DNA from 2 places in the Streptomyces sp. NBC_01515 genome. Region 1 is predicted to be linked to the other one. Evidence: riboswitches for the same ligand, from Rfam matches in the RefSeq annotation. Region 1 holds a riboswitch; the other holds the start of a gene.
What was found. Region 1 has a riboswitch for cyclic di-AMP ahead of OG407_RS10020 (C40 family peptidase). Riboswitches for the same ligand answer to the same signal wherever they lie in the genome.

Region 1 (10,658 bases):
GATGTACGTCCTGTACATTTCTTACAGATGCCGAAGGAGGGGTACCCATGACCCGACCGTCCGCCCGCCACGTCCTGCCCGAGTTCACCGAGCGCACCAGCGCCGGGCACCGGACCCTCGACCCGTACTCGAAGCTGCTGGAGGAGCGGATCGTGTTCCTCGGGACGCCGATCGACGACATCTCGGCGAACGACGTGATGGCCCAGTTCATGCACCTCGAATACCAGGCACCGGACCGGGACATCTCGCTGTACATCAACTCGCCCGGCGGATCCTTCACCGCGATGTCGGCGATCTACGACACGTTGCGGTTCGTCACGTGTGACGTGGAGACGGTCTGCCTCGGCCAGGCCGGCACCTCCGCGGCCGTGCTGCTGGCGGCGGGCACGCCGGGCAAGCGGTCGGCGCTGCCGGGGGCGCGGGTGGTGATCCACCAGCCCTCGTTCCCCGAGCCGATTCAGGGTCAGGCGAGTGATCTCGCCATCCAGGCCGAGGAGTTGGCGCGCACGCGGGTCCAACTGGAGGAACTGCTCGCCCTGCACACGGGCCGGACGGTGGCGCAGGTGAGCGCGGACATCGAGCGGGACCGGATCATGGATGCCCAACAGGCCCTGGAATACGGGTTGGTGGACCGGATCGTGTCGACCCGCAAGACCTCGCTCACCGAGCCGGGCGGGGAGTGAGCCGACGATGCTGCCGCCGGAACTGCCTCCGCTGCCCGCGCTGACGCGCGCCGAGGGCGAGTTGATCGACCGTTACCTGGATGTGGCCGACCTGCTCGGCCGTATCAACCCGGCGCACGACGGTGACACGTACCGTGGGCTGAGGGCCGCCCAGGCGCTCGTGGCCAAGGCCGCCGAGCTGCGGGACGCGCTGGCGCTGATGCACCAGCGGGGCGAGACCGAGCTGCACGCCCCCACACTCGCGCGGGCGCTGCGCGTGCTGGACGGGGAGCGCCGCACGGCTCGCGTCACCATCCCCGCGCCCTCCGACAGTTGACGGACCCTGAGCCGTCCCGGCCGGGGGCGAAACGAGCCGAACGGCGTACCCCCGATCGGAGTAGTCGCCGCTCCGTCCATACGGCCGTCCGGGTTGCGCAACACGCGTAGCCCGAGGGCCGCATGAAGTGTTCCGATGCTGGTCCGAGGGCCTGGCACCCCTCGACACCCCTTCGAACACGGGGCTGTCCACCCGAACGGGTGAGTGGTGAGTAACCCCACAAATCCCCGGTTCCGTTGGGCTTTTCGGACATTCATAGGTGAAGATCCCTGTCTGACGACAAGACCCCGCCGCAGCGGCGGGGCGATCCGGGCGGACGCCGAGTCCTGCCGCCACCCGGATGACAGGTCGACAGGAGTGCATCGGCAGGAGTGGAGGACCCAAGCACGACGGGTCGCCGGGACGGTCACGCCATGACCGGGTCGAGCAGCCCTTGGGGTGAAGCCGCGTCAGCGGCCGGGCAACTTTGTCAGCCCGAATCCGACAGGTCATCTTTCACAGGCGGCTGACGAAGGGTTGCGCATGACTGCGCTCAATCGTGTCCCGTCGCTGATGGTCAGGGCCGGTACGGCCTCGGCCTTCGCCATCGCCGCCGTGGGCGGCTCCGTCGTGATACCGGGCGTCGCATCCGACGCCGCGGCCGCGACACCCGCGACGAAGGCACTCCAGGTCGCGGCGTCCAAGAAGGGCGCCCCGTACAGGTACGGGGCCACCGGACCGGGCCGCTTCGACTGCTCCGGGCTCACGCTGTACTCGTACAAGAAGGCAGGCAAGAAACTGCCCCGTACGGCGGCCCAGCAGTACAACAAGTCCCACCACATCTCGGCCAAGAGCCGCAAGGCCGGGGACCTCGTCTTCTTCCACTCGGGCTCCAGCGTCTACCACGTCGGCATCTACGCCGGCAAGGGAAAGATCTGGCACGCCCCGAAGACCGGGGACGTGGTGAGGCTGCAGAAGATCTGGACCAAGAGCGTCTGGTACGGCCGGGTCAGCTGACCTGCGCTGAGAACTCCCGTGGGGGTGGCGGTCTCCTGACGGACCGCCACCCCCACGGGTGTCCAGAGGCGTTCGGCACGGTCCTCTACGGCTCCTGCTGGCCCGCCGCGGTCACCGGCCGGGCCGGTACCGTCCAGGGCACCTCGATGGAGACGGTCTTGCCGCCCTCCAGGGTGGGCCGGACCTTGAGTTTGCCGCCGCACTCGGCGGTCAGCCAGCGGATGATCACCATGCCCCGGCCGTTGTCCTGCTGGACGGCGGCCGGCAGGCGTTTCGGGAACCGGGGATGGCTGTCGGTGACCCCGATGCGCAGCCGTTCGTCACGCTCCAGCTCCATGTCCACCGTGAAGGTGGGTGACTGCCCGAAGGTGTGCTGTACGGCGTTGGTGGCGAGTTCGGAGACGATGAGGCGGATGGTGTCGGCGACCTCCGTGTCCGCCGGAAGTCCCCATTCCACCAGGGTCCCGACGACATAGGTGCGGGCGGTGGAGACCGAGGCGGGATCGCTCGGCAGAGTGACGGATGCTTCCAGATGGTCTGCCATGGCGCGGTCGTCCCTTTCCCGCGGGACCGGTGTCCGACACGGAGCGGATGGTTCGAGTACGGTCCCGGACTGGTGCTTCTTCGCCAGACTGCCATTACCGCGTCGGTAACGGTGGCGATCCACCAAGATATGCATATATCTGTCGCTCGAAGCGGTGAACTCTGCGACCCCAGACCGTATTTGGGCGGCTCGGAAGGAGTAAGGAGAAACCCATGCAGTACGGTCCCGCGGTGCGCCGCCGGAAACTGGGCGCGGAACTGCGCGCGTTGCGTGCGGAGGCGGGGCTCACCAGCGGTGAGGCGGCCCGGTTGGTCGGCTGGCACCAGTCGAAGGTGAGCCGCATCGAGACCGGCGCGAGTGGCGTGAAACCGCCCGACGTCCGGTTACTCCTCGACGTCTACCAGGTCGGCGACCCACAACTTCGGGACATGCTCCTCGTGTTGGCCGGCTCCGACGACGGCGGCGGCCGGCACCACTGGTGGCACGCCTATCGCGGTGTACTGCCGCCCGCCTACCGGGACTTCATCAGCCTGGAGTCACAGGCCAGCACGCTCCGCACCCTGGAGACCTCGGTGGTCCCCGGTCTGCTGCAGACCCCCGAGTACGCCCGGGCGGTGACCCGGGCCGCCGTAGGGGGCCCGGACAACGACGGCCCCGAGCGGCTCGACGCGCTGGTACAGGTGCGGCTGGCCCGGCAGGACGTGCTGCGCGCGGATCCGCCGCTGGAGCTGAGCGTGGTCCTCGACGAGGCGGTGCTGCGGCGCGAGGTCGGCGGGCCGGGCGTGATGGCACGTCAGCTGGACCGGCTCGTGGAGGCGGCCAGGCTGCCCCAAGTGAGGCTTCAGGTACTGCCGTTCGCCGCAGGAGCACACATCGGTATCACCGGACCTTTCGTTATCTTCTCCTTTCCGAGCACTTCTGATCTGGACGTGGTTGTTCTAGACCACTTGACGAGTAGCCTCTACCTCGAACGGAAAGAAGACCTAGAGGCCTACAGCGAGGCCTTCAGCACCCTTCAGTTCCACGCCCTTTCGCCCGATGATTCGTCGGATTACATCGCCGGGATAGGTGACGGCGCGTAAGGAGGCACCATGTCTGCACTGCCTCGGAACGTACCTTCCAGTTCTGAACTGTCCGGTGTGCTGTGGCTGCGCAGCAGCCACAGCACGGGAGCGAACAACTGCGTCGAGGCGGCTCGTCCGCGCTCAGGCCCCCGCGCGGGGCTGCTCGCCGTACGCGACTCGAAGGACCCGCAAGGACCCGCCCTGCTCTTCTCCCCCGAGAGCTGGACGGGCTTCCTCGCCACGTTCCACTGATCTGTCCGACCGTCAGCGACGCACGACCGTGTCACGCCGACTCATGGTCGCGTCTCGCCGATCACACGTACAGCGCGTTCGATCTCGGCCCCGGAGAGGTCCGCTCGGGCGGTCAGCCTGAGCCGTGAGATGCCGTCGGGCACGGAAGGAGGACGGAAGCAGCCCACGGCCAGCCCTGCCGTACGGCAGTCGGCCGCCCATTGCACGGCCGCCTCCGGGGACGGCGCACGCACCGAGACCACGGCGGCGTCCGGACGTACCGCTTCCAGACCCGCCGCGGTCAGCCGCGCGTGCAGCTCACTCGCCACGGCGCGGGCCCGGGCGGCCCGCTCGGGTTCGCGCCGCAGCAGGGTGAGCGCCGCCAGCGCCGCACCCGCGGCGGCGGGCGCGAGCCCCGTGTCGAAGATGAACGTCCGCGCCGCGTTGACCAGATGGTCGATGACCCGCGCCGGCCCGAGCACGGCCCCGCCCTGACTGCCCAGCGACTTGGACAGGGTCACCGTCACGACCACGTCCTCGCTGCCCGCGAGCCCCGCCGCGTACGGCGCCCCGCGCCCGCCCTCGCCCAGCACCCCGAGCCCGTGCGCGTCGTCGAGCAGCAGCCCGGCCCCGAACTCCCGGCACGCCTCGGCGAGCGCCCCCACCGGCGCCGCGTCCCCGTCCACGGAGAACACCGAGTCGGACACGACGACAGCCTGCCCGTCGTGCGTCCGCAGCGCCTTGCGCACCCCGTCCGGATCGGCATGCCCTACGACCTGGGTCGCGCCCCGGGCCAGTCGGCAGCCGTCGATGAGCGAGGCGTGGTTGCCCGCGTCGGAGACGATCAGCGAGCCGTGCGGGGCGAGTGTGGTGACCGCGGCGAGGTTGGCCGCGTAGCCGGAGGAGAAGACGAGGGCGGCCTCGAACCCGGTGAACTCGGCCAGCTCGCGCTCCAGTTGGGCATGCAGCTCGGTCGTACCGGTGACGAGCCGCGACCCGGTCGACCCCCCGCCCCAGGTCCGCGCCGCGTCGGCGGCCCCCTCGACGACCTCGGGGTGATGGGCCAGACCCAGGTAGTCGTTGCTCGCGAGATCGAGGAGCGGCGAGTCGGCGGGCCGGGGCCGCAGGGTCCGTACGAGCCCGGCGCGACGGCGCTGCTCCGCCTGCTCGTCGATCCAGCCGAACGCCATGGTTCCTCCGGGCTTTTGTAGGCAATGCACAGACACTAATCGGACGACGAGCCACCCATGGTGTGGTGATACCCACACGCCCAGCCCCATGTCTTGTGCATTCTCTCCTTGGCCGCAAGCGGTCCCGTAGGACAGGATCGGATCTCATGGACCTGCTGAACACGCTCGTGGACAAGGGGCTTCGGCGCGAGCTGCCGACCCGCGCGGAAGCTCTCGCCGTCCTCTCCACCTCGGACGACGACCTGCTGGATGTCGTGGCCGCGGCCGGAAAGGTGCGCCGGCACTGGTTCGGCCGACGGGTGAAGCTCAACTACCTCGTCAACCTGAAGTCCGGCCTGTGCCCCGAGGACTGCTCGTACTGCTCGCAGCGGCTCGGCTCCAAGGCCGAGATCCTGAAGTACACGTGGCTGAAACCCGACGCCGCCTCGAAGGCCGCGGCGGCCGGTGTGGCGGGAGGCGCCAAGCGCGTCTGCCTGGTCGCCTCCGGCCGGGGCCCGACCGACCGGGACGTGGACCGGGTCGCCGGCACCATCAAGGCGATCAAGGACCAGAACGAGGGCGTCGAGGTGTGCGCCTGCCTCGGCCTGCTCTCCGACGGCCAGGCGGACCGGCTGCGCGAGGCCGGCGCCGACGCCTACAACCACAACCTCAACACGTCCGAGTCGACGTACGGCGACATCACCACCACCCACACGTACGCCGACCGGGTCGACACCGTGCAGAAGGCGCACGCGGCCGGCCTGTCCGCCTGCTCCGGCCTGATCGCCGGCATGGGCGAGAGCGACGAGGACCTGATCGACGTCGTCTTCTCCCTGCGCGAGCTGGACCCTGACTCGGTGCCGGTCAACTTCCTGATCCCGATGGAGGGCACCCCGCTCGCCGCCGAGTGGCACCTCACCCCGCAGCGCTGTCTGCGCATCCTCGCGATGGTCCGCTTCGTCTGCCCGGACGTCGAGGTCCGTATCGCGGGCGGCCGCGAGGTCCACCTGCGCACGATGCAGCCCCTCGCCCTGAACCTCGCCAACTCGATCTTCCTCGGCGACTACCTCACCAGCGAGGGCCAGGCCGGCCACGCCGACCTGGAGATGATCGCGGACGCGGGCTTCGAGGTGGAGGGCGCGGGCGAGGTGACGCTGCCGGAGCACCGGGCGACGGCGGGCGGCTGCGGATCACACGAGGACGCCGGGTGCGGTGGGGGCTGCGGTGGGCACGAGGGCGCCGGAGTCTGCGGTTCCGCTCCCGCTTCCACGTCTACGTCGGCTGCCGCGCCGCAGGTCGACGAGGTCCGCCGGGACCTGGTCTCCGTACGCCGTCGAGGTGCCGGAACGGACATCGCGCCCAATGCCTGACCCGATCGGCCACCTGCCCGTCCCGGAGCTGCTGGAACTGGACCGGCGGCACGTCTGGCATCCGTACGGTCCGATGCCCGGCCGTGTCGACCCGCTCGTCGTGGAGTCGGCGAGCGGGGTGCGGCTCCGACTGGCGGGCGGCGGGGGCGAGTTGGTCGACGGGATGTCGTCCTGGTGGTCGGCGATCCACGGCTACAACCACCCCGTGCTCAACGCGGCCGCGCAGGAGCAGCTCGGCCGGATGAGCCACGTCATGTTCGGCGGGCTCACCCACGAGCCCGCCGTACGCCTGGCGAAGCTCCTTGTCGACATGTCACCCGACGGCCTGGAACACGTCTTCCTCGCCGACTCGGGCTCGGTGTCGGTCGAGGTCGCGGTGAAGATGTGTCTCCAGTACTGGCGCTCGCTCGGCCGCCCCGCGAAACAGCGCCTGCTGACCTGGCGCGGCGGCTACCACGGCGACACCTGGCAGCCGATGTCGGTGTGCGACCCCGAGGGCGGGATGCACGAGTTGTGGTCGGGAGTGCTGCCCCAGCAGGTGTTCGTGGACGCGCCTCCCGCCGAGTACGAGGAGTCGTACGCCGACCAGCTGCGCTCGGCGATCGAGCGGCACGCACATGAACTGGCCGCGGTGATCGTGGAGCCGGTGGTACAGGGCGCGGGCGGGATGCGGTTCCACTCCCCCGCGTATCTGCGGGTGCTGCGCGAGGCGTGCGACGCGCACGACGTGCTGCTGGTGTTCGACGAGATCGCCACGGGTTTCGGCCGCACGGGCGCGCTGTTCGCGGCGGAGCACGCGGCGGTGACGCCGGACGTGATGTGCGTGGGCAAGGCGCTGACCGGCGGCTACATGACGATGGCGGCGACGCTGTGCACGTCACGCGTGGCCGAGGGCATCTCGCGGGGCGAGGTTCCGGTCCTCGCCCACGGCCCGACCTTCATGGGCAACCCGCTGGCGGCGGCCGTGGCCTGCGCCTCGCTCGAACTCCTCCTGAACCAGGACTGGTTGACGGAGGTCAAGCGCATCGAGACGGGCCTGCGAGAGGGCCTGGCCCCGGCGGCCCAGCTCCCCGGCGTCCGGGACGTCCGCGTCCTCGGCGCCATCGGCGTGGTCCAGCTCGACCACGATGTGGACATGAAGGCCGCCACGGACGCGGCCGTACGCGAGGGCGTGTGGCTACGGCCGTTCCGCGACCTCGTCTACACGATGCCGCCGTACGTCACGGGCGACGCCGACCTGGCTCGGATCACCCGCGCGGTGTGCGCGGCCGCACGAGAGGGATGACATGCCGGTACTGGTGATCACGGGCACGGGCACGGAGGTCGGCAAGACGATCACCACGGCCGCGGTAGCAGCGGCGGCGCTCGCGGCCGGCCGCACGGTAGCCGTCCTGAAGGCCGCCCAGACGGGTCTACGGCCGGACGAGCGCGGGGACGCCGACGAGGTGGCCAGGCTCGCGGGCGCGGTCACGGCGACCGAACTCGCCCGGTACCCCGAGCCGTTGGCCCCCGGCACGGCCGCACGCCGGGCCGCTCTGGCACCGGTACGCCCGCACGAAATCGCCGAAGCCGCCCAGAAGTTGGCCACCGAGCACGACCTGGTGCTGGTCGAGGGCGCGGGCGGGCTGCTCGTACGGTTCGACGACGAGGGCGGCACGCTGGCGGACGCGGCGCGACTGCTCGGTGCCCCGGTCCTGGTGGTGACGTCGGCGGGCCTCGGGACCCTGAACACGACGGAACTGACGGCCCGTGAACTCCGTTCCCAGGGGCTTGATCTGCTGGGCTTGGTGATCGGCAGCTGGCCCAACTCACCTGATCTGGCGTCGCGTTGCAATGTGGCCGACCTGCCGGAGGTGGCGGGGGCACCGCTGCTCGGAGCGTTGCCCGAAGGGGCGGGGGCGCTGGCACCGGCGGACTTCCGTGCTGCGGCGCCGAGTTGGGTGGCGGGGCGGCTCGACGGGGTGTGGGATGCGGAGGGGTTCGGGGGGCGGGAGGCTCCGGCTGCTTGGAGTGGGGGCGCGGTTTAGGGGCCGTCCGGTTCGGCGGACAGCCGGAGGGTCGGTCGGTCCGCCGGGCGGGGGGCATGCCCTTCGGCTTCGGGGCGGCAGCGATGCGGGGAGCGGGTCGGGGACCGTGCCCCCTGGCAGACACCATCGGTGAGCACCACCAACTGGCGTCGGGCACACCTCGGTTGAGGAGACCCCGCCCGGCTGCGCAGCGTGGCTTGGCCGGTTCAGGAGAGACCGCGCCCCGAATCGCAGGCCGCGCGGCCCAAAGGCCCATGCTCGGCAGACTCCCACCGCCTAGCACCGCCTCGCCCGTCGCGTCTCTCACGCGGCCCGGCTCAAAGGCCCGGCCTCGGCGGAAACGGCGCCACCTCGGTCCGACGCGGTCCGGGTCCGGCCTACGAGGCCTCTCCTTCCGCCAGCAGCCGTACCAGTTCGATACGCGACCGGATGCCCAACCGGCTGAAGACGCCGCGCAGATGGTGGTCGATCGTGCGCGGGCTGAGGGCGAGGCGGACGGCGATCTCGCGGTTGGTGGCGCCGTCGGCTGCCATGCGGGCGACCATGAGTTGCTGAGCGGTCAGGCGGGTGGTCGGGTCGAGCGCACCCGGTGTGGGGAGGGCGGTCGCGGCCACCGGGGTACCCAGAGCGCGGAGTTCGGCGCGTGCCTGGGCGGCGCAGTGCGGGGCGCCGAAGGACTCGAAGGCCTCCAGCGAGGTGTGCAGCCGGTCGCGGGCCTCGGTACGCCGACGCAGTCGACGCAGCGCACCGCCGAACAGCAGCTCGGTACGGGCCCGTTCGAAGTCACGGGTGCCGCGCGCGTGCAGGTCGAGGGCGATGCGGTAGTGCTCGACGGCTTCGTCACCGGGCGCGAGCAGAGCCCGGCAACGGGCGCTCAGGGCAAGGTCGTCGGGGCTGCGTACGGCACGTGCCCAGCGGTCGTAGTCGGCGTGTGCGGCACGGGCGATACGGGTGTCGCCGCTGCGGACGGCGGCCTCGACGTAGTGCGGGGTGGCCAGGTGCCGGATCGCCCGGTGCCCGTGCCCCGGCCCGAACCCGGCGAGCGCACGCAGCCGGGCCGCGGCGGCGGCGAACCGGCCACTGCTCAGGTCGAGATAGGCGAGCGCCCACTGGGCGAGAGCGGCGGGCAGCCCCAACCCCCGGCCGAGGGCGTACGAACGAGCGGCGGCGGCACGTTCCCGGCAGACATCGGCGTCCCCGGTGAGCGCCGCGAACATGGCGAGCGCGGCCTGCAGATGACAGGCCCCGTTGTCCTGCCCGGTGGCGTGGGCCTGCCACAGGGCATCGGCCGTGGCCGTCTCGGCGGCCTTCGGATGCCCGGTCCAGAACTCGGCGTAAGCCCGAAATTCCATCGCCTGCGCGACGACCACGTTCGCACCTCGCGCCCGCGCCGAGGCCGCCGCCCGCACGGTGGCGGTGGTGGCACGGGTGTGATCACCGAGCATCAACGCGGCGATCCCGGCATGGATGAGGAGGGTGGGGTCCCCTCCGGGCCCACACCGCCCGGCGGCAGCCTTGAGCAGATCGCGCGCGTCCTCGTACCGCCCCTCAAAGGCAGCGGCCAGTCCCCCGAGCGTCCCGTGCGGCACGATCCCGACCCGGGAGGCGACGGCCGCCGCCTCCCTGCACCGTCTCAGGTCCCCGGTATAGACGGCGGCTTCGGTGGCTCGGGCGAGGAGGTGAACTACGTGGTCGGGGGCGGGAGTTCGGGGGGTGGGGGTGGTTCTGGATGCGGCGGGAGTCGGGGGTACGGCGGTTGTTGGGGACGCGACGGTCGTTCGAGGCATGGCGATGGTTCCGGGGCCTGTGGTGGTCCGGAGTGCGGGAGGCGTTCGGGATGCTCCGGCCTCTGAAGGCGCACCGGTAAGGGAGTCGACGGACTTCGCCGCGCCCGCGCCCGCAAACTCAGGCGCCGACGCCGACGCCGCCCGTGCACCCTCCGTAGGGGCTACGTCCGTACGTGGTCCGTCGGCAGACGCCACTCCCGTACGTGCCCCTCCCGCAGGCACCGCACCCGAACGCGCCGCCTCCGCAACCGCCCCGTCGGCGCGTGCCGCCTCCCGGCGTGCCGCTTCAGCAAGCGCCGTCTCCGCAAGCCCCGCCTCCCTTCGGGCCACCTCCGCAAGCGCCGCGCCCGCCCGACCCGCCATACCCCAAGCCGTATCCGCCTTAGCCCCTCCCCCACAACTCACTCCATCCGCCACACTGGTCCCCGCCCGCACCACCGCCACCAACAAAGCGTCAAACGCCTCGGCCGC
Region 2 (10,658 bases), 2.7 Mb from region 1:
CGGCGTCGTCGCCGACCACGAACTCCGTGGAGCCGCCGCCGATGTCCACTACGAGGTAGGGCTTCGCGAGGTCGTCGCGGCCGGTGAGTTCCTTCGTCGCGCCGGTGAAGGAGAGTTCCGCCTCCTCGTCGCCGGTGATGACCTCCGGCTCGACGCCGAGGATGTCCAGGACGCCGCGGACGAAGTCGTCGCGGTTCGAGGCGTCGCGGGAAGCCGACGTGGCCACGAAGCGGAGGCGTTCCGCGCCGAGTTCCTTGATGACCGTGGCGTAGTCGCGGCAGGCCGCGAAGGTGCGTTCCAGTGCCTCGGGGGCCAGGCGGCCGGTCTTGTCCACGCCCTGGCCGAGCCGGACGATCGTCATCCGCCGGTCCAGGTCGACGAGTTGACCCGTCGCGGGGTCCACGTCGGCGACGAGGAGGCGGATCGAGTTCGTACCGCAGTCGACGGCGGCGACACGGGTCACTTCTCGTCCTCCTTCGTCACCGTCACGCACGGCCCCTTGGCCCACCACTCCGGCAGCATCGCGATCGCCTCGTCGCCGAGCGGGTTGACGCCCGGGCCCGCGGCCAGGGAGTGGCCCACCAGGACGTGCAGGCACTTCACGCGGTCCGGCATGCCGCCCGCGCTCGGGAAGCCCTCCAGGACCTCGATGGCGTCGCGGCGCGCGATGTAGTCCTCGTGCGCGGCACGGTACGCGGCGGCCAGTTCGGGATCGGACTCCAGCCTCGCCGTCATCTCCTTCATCACGCCGTTCGCCTCAAGCGTGCCGATCGCCGAGGCCGCGCGCGGGCACGTGAGGTAGTACGTCGTCGGGAAGGGGGTGCCGTCGGGAAGGCGGGGGGCCGTCTCCACCACGTCCGGCTGTCCGCACGGGCAACGGTGTGCGATCGCGCGCAGCCCGCGCGGCGGACGCCCGAGCTGCTGCTTGAAGGCCTCGACGTCCGCGTCGGTGGGCTCGGTGCGCGGAGTGGACGGCGGGGGCTTTTCCATGCCGGTACGAAAGTCTCTCTGTCAGTTCAATTCGGTTCAGCGACTGGGCAGTTCAGTCACTGGTCGGGGCAGTCACTCGTCAGGGCAGTCACTGGTCGGAGGCGTCGGACTTGTCCACGCCGTCCCAGACGTTCGAGTACCACGGGCGGTCGGCCGCCCCCAGTTCCGCGCGCGACTGCTTGGCCGCGTCCGGGTCGATCACGATGTAGCCCGTCTCCCCGGGCATCACGTAGTGCAGCCGCTGCCGGATCTGCTGCTCCGCGTACGAGTCGTCCTGCCAGCGTGCCTTGAGGTCGCGGAGCTGCTCGACGCGCTGCCGCGCCTGCGCCTGCTGCCGCTCCAGGTCGGAGATCTCGGCGCGCTGGGAGACGTACTGCCTTATCGGGTACGCCAGCGCCACGATCAGCGAGCACAGCACCAGGGCGAGGAGCGCCGCCCGGCCGGTGAGCCGGGAGCGGCGGGCCTGCCGCTTGGTCTGGGAGCGGTAGACACGGGCCGCCGTCTGCTCGCCGAGCAGCTTGAGCCTGGTCGCGGTGGAGAACCGGTCCCGGTCCTTCACGGCCATGTCCCGCCTCCCCTTCACACGTGCGTACGTCCCCGCACACGGTACGGGACCGGGTGCGGGGACGTACGTACGACTGGCTAAGGATTGACCCGGTGGATCCCCGGGGGTCAGCCCTTGAAGCGCGGGAAGGCGCTGCGGCCCGCGTACTCGGCCGCGTCGTCGAGGATCTCCTCGATGCGGAGCAGCTGGTTGTACTTGGCGACGCGGTCCGAGCGGGCCGGGGCGCCGGTCTTGATCTGGCCGCAGTTCACCGCGACGGCGAGGTCGGCGATGGTGGTGTCCTCGGTCTCGCCGGAGCGGTGGGACATCATGCACTTGAAGCCGTTGCGCTGGGCCATCTCGACGGCGTCCAGGGTCTCGGTCAGCGAGCCGATCTGGTTCACCTTGACGAGCAGGGCGTTGGCCGTGCCCTCCTCGATGCCGCGGGCGAGGCGCTCCGGGTTGGTGACGAAGAGGTCGTCGCCGACGATCTGGACCTTGTCGCCGATGCGGTCGGTGATGACCTTCCAGCCGGCCCAGTCGTCCTCGTACAGCGGGTCCTCGATGGAGACGAGCGGGTAGGCCGCCACGAGCTCCTCGTAGTACTCGGTCATCTCGGCGGCCGAGCGGGACTTGCCCTCGAACTCGTACTTGCCGTCCTTGTAGAACTCGGACGCGGCGACGTCGAGCGCGAGCCCGATCTGCTCGCCGGGGATGTAACCGGCCTGCTTGATGGCCTCGATGATGAGATCGAGCGCGGCGCGGTTGGACTCCAGGTTCGGGGCGAAGCCGCCCTCGTCGCCGAGACCGGTGGACAGGCCCTTGGTCTTCAGCACCTTCTTGAGGGTGTGGTAGACCTCGGCGCCCCAGCGCAGCGCCTCGGAGAAGGACTCCGCGCCGATCGGGGCGATCATGAACTCCTGGATGTCCACGTTGGAGTCGGCGTGCGAGCCGCCGTTCAGGATGTTCATCATCGGAACGGGCAGCAGGTGCGCGTTCGGGCCGCCGAGGTAGCGGAAGAGGGGGAGGTCGCTGGCCTCGGACGCGGCGTGCGCGACGGCGAGGGAGACGCCGAGGATGGCGTTGGCGCCGAGCGAGCCCTTGTTGTCGGTGGCGTCCAGGTCGAACATCGCCTGGTCGATCAGGCGCTGCTCGGTGGCGTCGTAGCCGACGAGCTCCGGACCGATCTGCTCGATGACGGCGAGGACGGCCTTCTCGACACCCTTGCCGCCGTAGCGGTTGGGGTCACCGTCGCGCAGCTCGATGGCCTCGAAGGCACCCGTGGAGGCGCCGGACGGAACGGCGGCACGACCCGTGCTGCCGTCGTCGAGGCCGACCTCGACCTCGACCGTGGGGTTGCCTCGGGAGTCCAGGATTTCCCGGGCTACGACGACGTCGATGGACGGCACGAGCATCTCCTTCTTGGGATCTGACGCGACTACGGCAACACCGCAGCGGCTCTGCGAGACGAGCCTAACCGGCTCGGGGCGATTGGCCATCCGGTCGGCCGCCTGATGGACAGAACCGAGAGTAAATTGTTTCCGAACGGAACAAAAAGTCCCGGCAAGCGGCAGGTATGGGGACGGGGGCGGCAGGCCGGGGACACGAAAAAGCCCCGCCCCGGTGCGTACGGGGGAACACGCACCGGAGCGGGGAGCCCGTGGGGGACGGGGGTGACCCTCACGAGGTCTCCATGATGGGGACCACGGATGTGAGGGCGCTGTGGTTCGGCTACGAGCCCGATATGTCGTTTCGGGCTGTCACTTCAGGTGGAGCTGCTGGCCCGGGAAGATGAAGTCGGCGTCGTCGACGATGTCCTTGTTCAGCTTGAACAGCTGCTGCCAGCCGCCCTTCACCTTGTGCTTCTCGGCGATGGAGCTGAGGCTGTCGCCCTTGACGACCTTGTACTCGCCGTCACCCTTCTTGACCTTCTTGCCGGTCGGGGTGGAGACGGTCTTCTTGGCGGCCGGGCGCTCGGCGGAGCGGGAGGCGGTGGTGTCGCTCGTGGAGCGCTCGGTGGTGCTCTTGGAGGAGCTGGAGCTGTTCGAGCCGCTCGACGAGCTGGAGCTGCCGCCGGAGTAGGAGGCGCCCGAGAGGCCGGTGCCGCAGGTGGGCCAGGCACCCTTGCCCTGGGCGGCGAGAACCTTCTCCGCCACGGCTATCTGCTGGGACTTGGAGGCCTGGTTCGCGGTGGAGGCGTAGGCGGTGCCGCCGTACGCGGCCCACGTCGAGGCGGAGAACTGCAGACCGCCGTAGTAGCCGTTACCGGTGTTGATGGACCAGTTGCCGCCGGACTCGCAGCTGGCGACCGTGTCCCACTCGGACGCGGTGGCGGCGGATGCGCTGCCGGTGGCCATCAGCGGCGCGGCGATCGCGACACCGGTGACGCCGGCGAGCGTGGCGACGCGGGTGGCCTTGGACGGACGGCGGTGCTTGCCCTTGCTGGAAAACAGCATGGAAGATCCCAATCCCCTCACCGACGCCTACGAGGTGAGCTGTCGGGTTCGGGCCGTGTGAGTTGCCCGGCCGTGCTCGTACGTCTCGTACGCGGCACGACTTAACCCCAAGCCGGTTCCGGTCGTCTCTCAACTCCCGGGCCCGGCGCTTACCTTGGGTCCCCCGCTCCTGCCTACGGCGCTTGACGCGACGACTGTTCCCGGAGGCCGCTGGCAGGACTCGGCGTGTGCGGCAACCGGGGCTCGTGGTGACGAGCGGCCTTGACCGTAGACACGGAATCGGCGGAATTCCAAAGACGATCAGGGCTTCTGAGACTCATCCCACACTTTGATCAAACCGGACATTCGACTCGAAGCGTGACGTGAACTCCCGCTGTTCTCTTGCTACTTTTCGTCCGCTTCCGTACCGACGTCCAAGGTCTGACCGGCGGCGATCTGGGTCGGATCGGCGCCTATCACCTTTTTGTTCTCGGCGTAGAGCGCGGTCCATCCGCCGTCGTAGCCAAGGGAGTCGGCGATGGACGCGAGGGAGTCGCCGGCGCGGACGGTGTAGGTCTGCGGCGACACGCTCTCCTCGGCACTGGCGCCGCGATGCTTACCGGCACTCTGCTGAGTGCTCTGCTGATCGCCCTGCTGGTCGTCGGAATCGCTGAGCGCGCCGGTGTCGACGAGGCTCCACTTGCCCACCGCCTGGGCCGGGTTGTCCGATTCGTCGATTTTCGGGGAGGCGGCGACCGAGTCGTTTCCGGTCGAAGGAGTGGTGGACTTGTCGGACTTGCTGGAGTTGTCCGTCGCGGTGGGCGAGGGGCTGTCGGACGACGAGTCGTCGCCGGACGCGTCGGACGAAGTCGAGTCCGTGGTGCCGGAGTCGGACAACCCGGAGGAAGCGGACGAGTCAGACGAACCGGAGTCGGAGCCAGAGTCGGAACCGGAGTCGGAGGAGCCGGTCGGGGTGGCCGACGGGGAGTCACTCGCGAGGCCGGTGTCGACGTCCGTCGAACCCGAGGTGGTGGTGAGACCGGAGAGCAGCGCGCAGGTGGTCCACGCGGAGGTGCCCTTGTCGTCGAGGACCTTCTCGGCGACGGCTATCTGCTGCGAGCGGCTGGCCAGGTCGGCGCTCGGGGCGTAGGCGAGGCCGCCGTACTTCTCCCATTCGTCCTGGGTCATCTGCAGGCCGCCGAAGTAGCCGTTGCCGTCGTTCATGCTCCAGGAGCCGCCGCTCTCGCAGTTGGCCACCTTGTCCCAGGTGGTGCCGTCGGCGGCGTTCGCGGAGGCGGCGGCGAGGAGGGGGATGGCGATGGCGGAGCCGGTCACCCCGGCCGCGACGAGGAGTGCCGGAGCCTGACGGGGGCGACGGTGACGACCGTTCCCGGAGAGCATGCGGAGGCCTTTCGCGTGACAGCGGGGGGACCGCGCGGCGGGTGGTGCGGGGGTACTGCGAGGGGTGATGCGGGGCGCCGCGCTGGTACGTGAACGTACCCACAGTCGATCACTTGTCACAAGTTAATGCCACGGAGATCACGTGAAGATCACAGAGTTGAAGAACTGTCACTTTTGGGTTTAGGGGGCTGGATTGCCGGTTCAGCGGTGCCCCGGACCACCTGTTCAACGGCGTTCCGGGGTGAACTCCACGGGGAGGGTGCGCAGTCCGCGCATGATGAGGCCGCCGCGCCACCGCAAGTCGGCCGGATCTCCGGCGAGTTGCAGGTCGGGGAGGCGGGTCAGGAGGGTGGCGAGCGCGGTCTGACCCTCCAGGCGGGCGAGCGGGGCGCCGAGGCAGTAGTGGATGCCGTGGCCGTAACCGAGGTGTTGATTGTCACGGCGCCCGAGATCGAGGACATCGGGATCGGCGAACCGTTCCGGGTCCCGGTCCGCGGCGGCCAGTACGACCAGCACGGGGTCGCCGGCCGCGATGTCCTGCCCGCCGAGGGTGAGGGGACGGGTGGCGAAGCGCCAGGTGGCGAGCTCCACCGGGCCGTCGTAGCGCAGGAGTTCCTCCACGCCGGTTTCGAGGAGGCCGTGCTCCCCCGCGGCCAGGGACTTCTCCAGGCGGGCACGCTGCTCAGGGTGGGTGAGCAGGGCGTACGTGCCGTTGCCGATGAGGTTGACGGTCGTCTCGAAGCCGGCGAAGAGCAGGATGAAGGCCATCGCCGCGACCTCGTTCTCGGTGAGGTGCTCACCATGGTCGGAGGCGCGGATGAGGCCCGACAGGAGGTCTTCGCCGGGGACGGGAGTGGGAGTGCCGGAGAGGTTCCCGCCGGGGTGCGGTGTGGGGGCGTCGGAGAGGGCTTCGCGCTTGCGGTGGATGAGGTCGGCGAGATAGCTCCGCATCTTCTTGACGGACCGCGCGACTCCGCCGCGCGGCCCGCCGCCGTGCCGGATCATCATGCCCGCCCAGTCCCGGAAGTCGTCCTGGTCCTCACGGGGGACGCCGAGGAGGTCGCAGATGGCGTAGATGGGGAGCGGGAAGGCGAAGTCGTGGATGAGGTCGGCGGAGCCGTCGGCTGCGAACCGGTCGATCAGATCGTTCGTCAACTCCTGCACCCGGGGCGCGAATTCGGCCACCCGCCGGGGTGTGAACGCCTTGCTGACCAGTCGTCGGAGGCGGGTGTGGTCCGGCGGGTCGATGTTCAGCAGATGCGTCATCAACTCGGCCTTGCGCTCACCCGGGATACCCGTCTTGCCCTTCGCGTGCGCCGGTTCGTCATGATGCGCGGGGTTCTTGGAGAGGCGGGGGTCGGCGAGGGCCTGCTTGGCATCGACGTAACGGGTGACCAACCAGGCCTCCACCCCGCTGGGGAGCCGCGTCTTGTGCACGGGGGCGTGCTCGCGGAGCCAGGCGTAGGTGGGGTAGGGGTTGGTGGCGAATTCCCACGTGAAGAGGTCGGGGGTGGGGGTCGCGGGGTTGGGCGGGGTGGAGTGGCTGGGCTGGTTGGTCACTCCTTGACGGTATCCGGGGTGGGGGTGGGGGCGTCCTCGGGTGGTGGGGGCAGCGCGGCGGGGAGGCCGATGGGGTTGGCGGTGGCGGCCCTGCGGTACCAGTCCTGGGCTTCGGCGGACTTGCCCTGCAGTTCCAGCAACTCGGCGATGGACCGCTCCGCGTCGGTGACGCCCCCGTCGAGGGCCTGGCGATACAGCTCCATCGCCTCGTCGAACCGGTCCTCCTCGACCATGCATGCGCCCAGGTTGTGCGCCGCGGTCGCGTCTCCGGCACACGCGGCCTGCTGCAGCAGGAGGATGATCTTTTCCGCGTCGGGCTCTGGCTGCCATGAGAGATAGAGGCCCAACTCGCCTGCGCCACGCGCCTCGCCCCATGCGGCGGCGTGGCGCAGCCAGACGTCCGCCTCTGAGTCGCGCCATCTGCTGAGGAGAACACCGAGGCTTACCGCGACCTCCCGACGGCCGGCGGCCGCGGCCTTGCGGTACCAGCGCAGCGCCTCGTCCTCACGGCCGGTGCCGACCAGCATGTCGCCCAGTTCGTGGGCGGCTACGGCGTTGCCTGCTGCGGCGGCTTTGCGCAACCAGGCTTCGGCTTGGTCGCGGAGGACGGCTCCGAGGGTGGCCGCAGCCCAGGAGCTGCCGGCCTCGGCTGCCTGCTCCAGATATGGCATGGCCAGCTTGATGCCGCCGAAGGTCAGGAAGAACGTGGCCAGTTCCTCGTCCCCTTGGATGCCGTCCACTTCTGCCGCCCGGCGGAGCAGGTCCCGGCGCTCATCGAGTCCGACGCGGCTGGCGAAGGCGATCATCAGGACCGTGTCATCCCCCTTGAGCCGAGGGTGCAACGCGGTACGAGCCGCGTCGAGCACGGCATCGCGGTCGACGGAGGGACCCGGCCCGGACTGGTCCAGCAGCGTCCACCACACCCCGTCCGGTACCGGTTCCAGGTCGCTTCCCGATCTCAGGGCTTCCGCGACGAGAGCCCCGTACGCCCGCCAGGTCCCCGCCTCGTCCCCTTGCACCAGGAGCCCCGACACACCGAAAAGGGGTGTCGTCGCCCAAGCGAAAGCGTCCTCGAACGACTCGCGTTTCTCCGTCCCGTACTGATCCTGGAGCGTTCTCAGCAATTCAAACGGCACCGCTCCCCTGACCCCGCACCGGGCGACGTCCACTGCGGCACGGACCAGCAACTGACCACGTGGGTGCTGCACTTGGGTCCCCACGCGCCGCCACTCGTCGAACAGCAGATGCCCGATCGCGAAGTACGAGGCCGCTCCCTCCCGGCCGCTCCACATGTACGCCGAGTACGCGCGCGGGTCGTCGAGCCCCGCCAGCCGCTCCAGTTCGGCGTCGCTCCACTCGCGAGCCAGCTCCACCGTGCGGGCCGCGGCGATGACCCGCTCGCCCGGGGCCGTCCCGGAGCGGCGCCGGTAGTACTCCTCGGGGCTGATCGTGCCGACCATGACCGCTCCGAGGGAGGTGAATCGTCCCAGGAGCCTCAGGTCGAGACCGCCGCTTCCCAGGTGGTCGGTCACCTCGTCCAGCCAGATGACGTAGTCACCGGGCTTTCCGTCCAACGCGCTCAGCACGGCACGCAGGTCGTCTCCCGGGTCCGGGGCGCAGAGGGTGTGCCCCTCCAGCGACCGCACTCCTTGCCACGCCATGTACGACTTGCCCGCGTACGGCTCTCCGAGGATCAGCACCAGGCCGTTGTGCGCGAGACGGGTACGGAGGTCGTCGTCGCAGTCCCGCCGCACGTACGGCGGCACGTCGGGCAGACCGGGCACGTGCCGCGTCGGCCGTACGCCGAACTCCACGGGGCCTACGTGACCGACGGGGCGCCAGGCGGGCAGGGCGGGGGTGGGGGTGGAGGTAGGGCCGTAGTGGTTGTGCTGGACTGCGGCGACCGTGCCTTTGAAGGTGCTGCCTCGGAAGTCGAGGTGGTCTCGGGAGGGGGATGGTTGTTCGGGCGGGTGTGCGGCCAGGGTGGGATCGAACTCGTTGATGAGTGAGGTGAGTTCGGTGGCCGCCGCCGCTGGGGTGGCCGCGTTCATGAGCACGTCGAGCAGGAAGAGGCGCCAGTGCCGCCTGAGCTCGACGAAGGTCGGAGGGTTCGGTCCCCGTAGTCGTCGGTCGAGACTTTCGAGCCGGCCGAGGTGACGGTCCGTCTCGGTCGACGCATGGCGCCGTAACCACGCCGCGAAGCTGTCGCGGATCGGCGCCCACAAGTCGGTTGACGCCGCCCCCACGATGACCACGTGGGCGCCCGCAATCGCCAGCCGCTCCTGTTCCTCTGTCACGCTCGCCCCATCCCCCGCGCGATCCCCCGTCGCTCGCCGTCAAAGGTACTGATTCACAAGCCCGTTGAGTCAGTCTTCGGCAGCGACTACGCCTTCCGCCTCCCTGATCGCATCCCGATAAGCCCGCCCCGCCGCCCGCAACGCCGCCTCCGGATCCACCCCGGCCGCCTCCGCCCGCACAGCCAGCGCCAGCAGCTCGTACCCGATGCCGGCATCCCCCGTAGGCAGCGGCACCTCAAGTCCCGCCGTCCGCACGCGTGATGCCAGCTTCGACGCGAGGGCGAGGCCGGGCTGGCCCATGGGGATGCCCTCGGTGATGGATGTGCGCTGCTTCTCCTCCGCCTTGGTCCGCAGCCAATGCGCCTTCACCTCCTCGGGAGTTGACGCCGTCTCGTCGCCGAAGACATGGGGGTGACGGTGGATCAGCTTGGTGATGATGCCCGCGGCGACGTCGTCGATGGAGAAGGGGGTGTCGGGGTCCTCCTCGGCGATGCGGGCGTGGAAGACGACCTGGAGGAGGACGTCTCCGAGTTCCTCGCGGAGTTCGTCGCGGTCGCCCTCCTCGATCGCCTCGACGAGTTCGTACGCCTCCTCGATGCCGTACTTCGCCAGGCCCTTGTGGGTCTGCTGGGAGGACCACGGGCACTCGGCGCGGATGCGGTCCATGACCTGGACGAGGTCGAGGAAGCGGGCGCCGGGCAGGTCGTAGGAGGCGGGGAGCAGTTCCAGGTCCGGCATCTGGACGCGGCCCGAGCCTGCCAGGCGGGCCAGGCCGTCGGTCAGGGCGGGTTCGCCCTCGCCCGTGGCCACGACCACCACCGTGGAGCCGTCCGCGCAGGCGGCGACCAGTTCCTCGGCGGCCGGGGACGCCTCGACGACGGTTATGCCCGCCTCGCTCAGATACGGCAGCTGCGGATGCGCGCCGTCCGCGCACAGCACCCGGTCGGCGTCGCGCAGCGCCTGCCAGGCGGGCCAGGACAGCAGGCCGGGGGCGACGCGGTGGCTGGTGGTGAGCAGGACGATGCGGCCGGGGTGGGCGCCCTCGGGGGTGGGGCCGGTCGCGTCGGAACTGGGGCTGGTTGCGTTCACCCACCGAACGTAACCCACGCCGCCGACAGCCCCGGAGTTATCCACAGGCCGACGGGCACCGGGCGCCGGGCTCCGCTGTTGTCCACAGGCCGGCCTCCGACCCGCCAGCCTCCCGACCTGACCTGCCTGCCTGCCTGCCCGCCTGCCCGCCTGCCGACCAGTCAAGCCGCCGCCGTACCGTTACGCCGACTGCTGCGTCTGCGTCGCGGTGACTTCCCGCACCCACGGCGTCTTCGCGTCCACCCGGCTGCTCTTGGCCACGTCCCACGTGCCGTAGCGCGGGTTGAGGTCGACGTGGAGTTCCTTGGAGGCGGTGGAGAGGGCCTTCCAGAAGGCGGGCTG

Region 2: it holds a riboswitch for cyclic di-AMP, as region 1 does, so the genes downstream of both, OG407_RS22005 (transglycosylase family protein) here and OG407_RS10020 (C40 family peptidase) in region 1, are expected to answer to the same signal.

The regions. Positions count from the first base shown of each region.
Region 1 is NZ_CP109416.1:2,269,356-2,280,013, forward strand. It holds gene OG407_RS10010 (ATP-dependent Clp protease proteolytic subunit) at 48-683, shown strand; gene OG407_RS10015 (hypothetical protein) at 691-999, shown strand; cyclic di-AMP (ydaO/yuaA leader) riboswitch at 1,307-1,518, shown strand; gene OG407_RS10020 (C40 family peptidase) at 1,522-1,995, shown strand; gene OG407_RS10025 (ATP-binding protein) at 2,081-2,539, opposite strand; gene OG407_RS10030 (helix-turn-helix domain-containing protein) at 2,752-3,621, shown strand; gene OG407_RS10035 (DUF397 domain-containing protein) at 3,631-3,855, shown strand; gene OG407_RS10040 (8-amino-7-oxononanoate synthase) at 3,897-5,024, opposite strand; gene bioB (biotin synthase BioB) at 5,171-6,373, shown strand; gene OG407_RS10050 (adenosylmethionine--8-amino-7-oxononanoate transaminase) at 6,366-7,658, shown strand; gene bioD (dethiobiotin synthase) at 7,660-8,400, shown strand; gene OG407_RS10060 (LuxR C-terminal-related transcriptional regulator) at 8,778-10,658, opposite strand, start outside.
Region 2 is NZ_CP109416.1:4,948,173-4,958,830, forward strand. It holds gene OG407_RS21985 (exopolyphosphatase) at 1-463, opposite strand, end outside; gene OG407_RS21990 (DUF501 domain-containing protein) at 460-990, opposite strand; gene OG407_RS21995 (septum formation initiator family protein) at 1,079-1,555, opposite strand; gene eno (phosphopyruvate hydratase) at 1,663-2,949, opposite strand; gene OG407_RS22005 (transglycosylase family protein) at 3,295-3,990, opposite strand; cyclic di-AMP (ydaO/yuaA leader) riboswitch at 4,000-4,181, opposite strand; gene OG407_RS22010 (transglycosylase family protein) at 4,375-5,370, opposite strand; gene OG407_RS22015 (cytochrome P450) at 5,596-6,930, opposite strand; gene OG407_RS22020 (tetratricopeptide repeat protein) at 6,927-9,227, opposite strand; gene OG407_RS22025 (nucleoside triphosphate pyrophosphohydrolase) at 9,297-10,316, opposite strand; gene OG407_RS22030 (SurA N-terminal domain-containing protein) at 10,497-10,658, opposite strand, start outside.